Azoarcus sp. CIB: one gene and its partner. The protein of the gene in region 2 interacts with the protein of the main gene of each other region in a pairwise test. Links are inferred from orthologs where the notes say so. Each region holds a gene or a part of one and is shown on either strand. Other genes may lie near its edges.

The links. The genes of interacting proteins can lie anywhere in the genome.
Region 1: the proteins of AzCIB_RS09975 (region 2) and AzCIB_RS03985 interact in binary tests that used the Escherichia coli proteins (3 or more experiments, as listed by UniProt). The link is inferred for Azoarcus sp. CIB from one-to-one orthologs.

What each region holds. Positions count from the first base shown.
Region 1 is NZ_CP011072.1:905,964-908,845, reverse strand. What follows is about bases 72-2,882. They hold AzCIB_RS03985 (aminopeptidase P N-terminal domain-containing protein), read left to right. Parts: upstream 72-706; coding sequence 707-2,059; downstream 2,060-2,882. Other genes in these bases: AzCIB_RS03980 (FAD-dependent monooxygenase), read left to right, coding at 2,046-2,882; murU (N-acetylmuramate alpha-1-phosphate uridylyltransferase MurU), read left to right, coding at 72-649. Also shown: more of murU, read left to right, coding at 1-71.
Region 2 is NZ_CP011072.1:2,253,125-2,256,142, reverse strand. Bases 55-3,001 are described here. They hold AzCIB_RS09975 (aminoacyl-histidine dipeptidase), read left to right. Parts: upstream 55-757; coding sequence 758-2,245; downstream 2,246-3,001. Other genes in these bases: ada (bifunctional DNA-binding transcriptional regulator/O6-methylguanine-DNA methyltransferase Ada), read left to right, coding at 2,548-3,001; AzCIB_RS09970 (DUF3820 family protein), read left to right, coding at 2,242-2,451; AzCIB_RS09980 (DUF6781 family protein), read right to left, coding at 55-553. Also shown: more of AzCIB_RS09980, read right to left, coding at 1-54; more of ada, read left to right, coding at 3,002-3,018. UniProt on the Escherichia coli protein: Dipeptidase with broad substrate specificity. Requires dipeptide substrates with an unblocked N-terminus and the amino group in the alpha or beta position.

The sequences.
Region 1 (2,882 bases), 1.3 Mb from region 2 along the record:
GCGCCCGCTGACGGACGCCTGCCCCAAACCGCTGCTGCAGGCGGGCGGCAAGGCGCTGATCGTGTGGCACATCGAGCGCCTGCGCGATGCCGGCTTCACCGACATCGCGATCAACCACGCCCACCTCGGCGCGATGATCGAGGCCGCCCTCGGCGACGGCGGCGCCTTCGGCGTGCGCATCCGCTACTCGCCCGAGGCCGAGGCGCTGGAGACCGCCGGCGGCATCCGCCAGGCGATGCCGCTGCTCGGCGACGCGCCCTTCCTCGTCGTGAACGGCGACGTGTTCTGCGACGCCGACCTCGCGGCCCTGCGCGCCCATGGCGCGACGCTCGCGGCCGACGGCGACCTTGCCCACCTGCTGATGGTGCAAAACCCCGAACATCACCCCGGTGGCGACTTCCGTCTCGCCGCGGGGCGCCTCCACCGCGACGGCGAGCCGCGCCTGACCTTCTCGGGCATCGGCATCTACCACCCCACCCTCTTCGCCGGCATCGCCGCGGGCACGCGCGCGGCGCTCGGACCGCTGCTGCGCGAAGCGATGGACGCCGGGCGCGTCGGGGGTACGACGCACACCGGCTACTGGCTCGACGTCGGCACCCCGGCGCGACTCGCCGAACTCGACGCACGACTGCGACGGACCGGCGCCTGAACGCGCCCCGGCGGGTCCGGTCGAATCCGACACCCGCGCACATGCCATAATCAGCCGATGAACACGCCACTCGACCGCCCCACGCTCGATATCGCCCCCTTCCGCGCCCGCCGCGAGCGCCTGCTCGCCCGCATGAACGCACTCGGCGGCGGCGTAGCCGTCGTGCCGACCGCCCCGGAATACGCACGTAACCGCGACACGAACTATCCGTTCCGCTACGACAGCTATTTCCACTACCTCACCGGCTTCGGCGAGCCCGAGGCGGTGGTGGTGCTGATCGCCGGCGATTCGCCGAAATCGATCCTGTTCTGCCGCGAAAAGAACGAGGAGCGCGAGATCTGGGAAGGCTACCGTTACGGCCCGGACGCCGCGCGCGAGCGCTTCGGTTTCGACGAAGCCTGGACCATCGGCGAGTTCGACCAGCGCCTGCCCGACCTCCTGTCCGGACAAGCCGCGCTGTGGTGCAGCCTCGGCCACGACGGCGACTGGGACGCCCGCGTGATGCGCGCCCTCAATACCGTGCGCGCGAATGCCCGCGCCGGCGCGATTCCGCCGCACGCAATCCGCGACGTGCGCGCGGAGCTCGACGAGATGCGCATCCTCAAGGACGCCGCCGAAATCGCGACCATGCGCCGCGCCGGCGACATCTCCGGCGAAGCCCACCGCCGCGCAATGGCCGCGACCCGCCCCGGGCGCTTCGAATACGAGATCGAAGCCGAGCTGATCCACGCCTTCCGCCGAGCCGGCAGCCAGGCCCCCGCCTACCCCTCCATCGTCGCCAGCGGCGCCAACGCCTGCGTGCTGCACTACATCGAGAACGAGCGCCAGATGCGCGACGGGGAGCTACTGCTGATCGACGCCGGCTGCGAACTCGACGGCTACGCCTCCGACATCACCCGCAGCTTCCCCGTTAACGGCCGCTTCAGCGGCCCGCAGCGCGACATCTACGAACTCGTGCTCGCCGCCCAGACGGCCGCGAAGGCCGCGATCCGTCCCGGCGCACACTGGAACATGCCGCACGACGCCGCCGTCGAAGTCCTCGCGCAGGGCATGCTCGACCTCAAGCTCCTGTCCGGCAGCCTCGCCGAAGTCCTCGAACAAGGCCATTACCGCCGCTTCTACATGCACCGCACCGGCCACTGGCTCGGGCGCGACGTGCACGACGCGGGCGAATACAAGCTCGACGGCCAGTGGCGACCGCTGGCGCCGGGCATGGTGCTGACGGTCGAGCCGGGCTGCTACATCCGCCCCGCCGAAGGCGTGCCGGAAGCGTTCTGGAACATCGGCGTGCGCATCGAGGACGACGCGCTGGTCACCGAGGACGGCTGCGAGTACATCACCGAGGCGGCGCCGCGCTCGGTCGCCGACATCGAGGACGTCATGCGCGAGGCCGCCGATGGCGCAGCATGACCTGCTGATCGTCGGCGCCGGCCCGGTCGGCCTCTCGCTCGCCCTTGCGCTCAAGGACAGCGGCCTCGCGATCGCACTGGCCGACACGCGTCCGCGCGACGCCGTCGCCGCCGACCCGCGCGCGCTCGCGCTGGCCCACGGCTCGCGCCTGACGCTGGAGCGGCTCGGCGTGTGGCACGAACTGCCGGCCACGCCGATTCGCCACATCCACGTTTCGCAGCAGGGCGGCTTCGGCCGCACCCGGCTCGAAGCGGACGACTACGGCGTGCCTGCACTCGGCTACGTCGTCCAGGCAGGCGCCCTGGCCGGAGCCCTGCGCGACGCCGTCGAGCGCGCCGGCATCACGGTCATGGACCAGACTGAGGTCGCCGACCTCGCAGCCGGCCCGGACTCAGTGACGGCGAGCCTCGCCGGCGGCGGCGCCGCCATCCACGGCACCACCGCCAGCGCGCGCCTCGTCGCCTGTGCCGAAGGCGGCCTGCAGGCCGGCACACCGGACATCGTCGAGCGCGACTACGGCCAGCACGCGCTCATCGCCAACGTGGGCATCGCCGGCAGCCACCGCGATACCGCCTTCGAGCGCTTTACGAACGAAGGGCCGATCGCGTTGCTGCCCCACGGCGACGCGTACGCGCTGGTGCATGTCGCCTCGCCCCAGCGTGCCACCGAACTCCTGGCCCTGCCCGACGCCGCCTACCTCGAACACCTCCAGCGCCGCTTCGGCAGCCGCGTGCAGCTCGCGCGCGTCGCCGGGCGGCTGCGCTACCCGCTGGTGCTGCGCTACCGGACCGATCCGGTCGGCCAACGCACCGTGTGGCTTGGC
Region 2 (3,018 bases):
GGGTCTGGGCACCGCTTTGCACCTGCTCGCGTGTGAGGTCTGCGACGGCACGCGCGAGGTCGGCTCCCGCATTGGCGACGCGGCCGCCGACCGCAGTGCCGCTGTTGCGGGCGTGGTCGGCGAGTTCGTGCAGCGTGGAGCGCGCGAGGCCGGTCGCGCCGCGTCCCGCGTCGGCCAGCGTGCGCAGGAAGTTCGACTCCATGGCCCCCAGCTGGTCGAGCGTGCCGCGAAGTTCCTGGCGCGAGTACTCGCTACCGCGTCCGACCGCTTCCTTCACGGCGAGCAGCGTGGCTTGCGCGGCGGTCGCAAGGGCCTCGTCCAGCCCGCGCACCGCCTCGCGGATGGCTTCGGTGCGTTCGCGATCGGGGCGCTCGATGCCTTGTTGTGCCCCCTTGAGCACGGCGTCGGTGACCTGTTTGAGCGCGTCGGTGTCCAGCTTGCCGTGCGACAGCGCCCCCAGTGTGATCGTCCGCACGCGTTCGGCGACCGCAGCGGGATCGCCGCCGATTGCAGCACCCACGTCACGTTCAATGCTTTCGAAGTCCTGACTCATGAGCGTTCCCCTGTTCGCATCGCGTCCGGCGGGGCGCCGATGCTGTTGCCACATATTTGAAGTATGGCCTCCGGAAAGATGGATGGCGATGGAATTTTTGGCGCTATCCAGACTGCAAGGATATGCTGCCGAGCGTGTCCTGCGGCCTGCGTGGCTTACCATTGCGCACTCGACTGCTTTGACCGTCTTTCTCCGCTCCCTGCCATGTCCGATTCCGTTTCGCCTGTCTTCGCCGGCCTCGAACCTGCCCCCGTGTGGGCGCATTTTTCTACGCTGTGCGGCATCCCGCGCCAGTCCAAGGCAGAGGGCGCACTGCGCGATCTGCTGCGTGACCGGGCACTGGCGCGCGGACTCACTGTATCGGTCGATGCTGCCGGAAACCTGCTGATCGGCAAACCCGCAAGCCCGGGCTGCGAGGGTGCGCCGGGTGTCGTGCTGCAGGCGCATCTGGACATGGTGTGCCAGAAAACGGCCGGTTCGGCGCAAGACTTTTCCCGCGATGCCATCCGCGTGGAGCGGGACGGCGACTGGCTCGCCGCCAAGGAGACGACGCTCGGAGCCGACAACGGCATCGGCGTGGCGCTGATCCTCGCGGTGTTGGAAGACGATTCGCTCGTACACGGGCCGGTCGAGGCCTTGCTGACCGTCGACGAGGAAGCCGGCATGGGCGGCGCGCAGGGGCTCACTGCCGATGCGCTGCAGGGGCGGCTGATGCTGAACCTCGACACCGAGGAATGGGGCGAATTCTTCATCGGCTGCGCCGGCGGGCTGGATGTGAACGTGCGGCGCGAGGGACAGGCGGAGCCGTCCCCGCCCGGGACGCAACAGTGGCACATCGAGCTGCACGGCCTACGGGGCGGCCATTCGGGCGTGGACATCCACGAGGAGCGGGGCAACGCGATCAAGCTGCTGGTGCGCGTGCTGCGCGATCTGGAGCGCCGATTCGATCTGCGCCTCGGCTCGCTCGAAGGCGGCTCGGCGCGCAATGCGCTGCCGCGCGACGCGCGGGCACGGGTGGCGCTGCGGGCCGGATGCGGCGATGAATTGAGTCTAGTCCTCGCGGATTGGCAGGTGCGGCTGCGCGAGGAGTTGAACGGCGTGGACGAGGGCGTGAGCCTGCGGGCGGCGCCCGTCACGGCGGTGGAAGCGCTGATGTCCCCGCCGGAGCAGGCGGTGTGGCTCGCATCGCTGCACGCGGCGCCGCATGGGGTGCATCGCCGCAGCCTGAGTGTGCCAGGCGTCGTCGAGACGTCGAACAACCTCGGGATCGTCGCGCTGGGGCCGGACGGCGGCTCGTGCAGCTTCATGGTGCGGTCGCTCCTCGACGGGGCGGCCCGCGCGCTCGGCGACGAGATCGTCAGCCTCTTCGGCCTGTCGGGAACGGCGGCCGAGGCATCGGGGCACTACCCGGGCTGGGCGCCGAAGGCCGATTCGCCGCTGCTGGCGCTGTGCCGCGACGTGTATCGGCGCGAATACGGTGCCGAATCGCGCGTGCAGGTCATCCATGCCGGCCTCGAATGCGGGCTCATTGCGGCGAAGTACCCCGACATGCAGATCGTGTCCTTCGGCCCGACGATACGTGGCGCCCACGCGCCGGGCGAGCGCGTCGAGATCGCATCGGTGGGCCGCGTGTGGCATCTGCTGGGTGCGATTCTCGCGGCGATCGCGGAACGGCGCGGGGATGAAGCATGAATCCCGAACACCTCGAAGCGCTCGTGACCACCGCGATGCCTTTCGGCAAGTACAAAGGGCGGCTGATCGCCGACTTGCCGGGGAACTACCTGAACTGGTTCGCCCGCGAAGGCTTTCCTCCGGGCAGGCTGGGGCAGCTGCTCGCCCTGATGCACGAACTCGATCACAACGGCCTGTCCGGACTGCTGACGCCGCTGCGGAAGTGATTTCCGTGTTGTCGAATTCGAAAGCAAGGACCGGAGTGCGTTCGGGGTCACGGATACCTACAGTGTGGTTCACCGGATTCTGACAGGGCGATGAAGATGTCGAGGCAAATCGAGGCACGTGCCGCCGTGACGGCGGCCGATCCGCGCTGGGCGGCGGTGCAGGCGCGCGATGCGACGGCTGACGGGGCGTTCTGCTACGCGGTGCGGACCACTGGCGTGTATTGCCGGCCATCGTGCGCGGCACGCACGCCGCGGCCAGAGAACGTGGAGTTCTTCGCGACGGGCGAGGACGCGGTCCGCGCCGGATATCGCGCGTGCCGGCGCTGCTCGCCGGACGGGCCTACACTCGCGCAGCAGCATGCGGAAGCGGTGGCCGCCTTGTGCCGGCAGATCGAGCGGGCGGAGACGCCGCCGACCCTGGAGGAACTGGCACAGTCCGCGAATATGAGCGCCTTTCACCTGCACCGCATCTTCAAGGCCGTCACCGGGACCACGCCCGGCGCCTATGCGAAGGCGTGCCGGGCGGCGCGGATGCGGGCGAAGCTCGACGGCGGCGCAACGGTGACC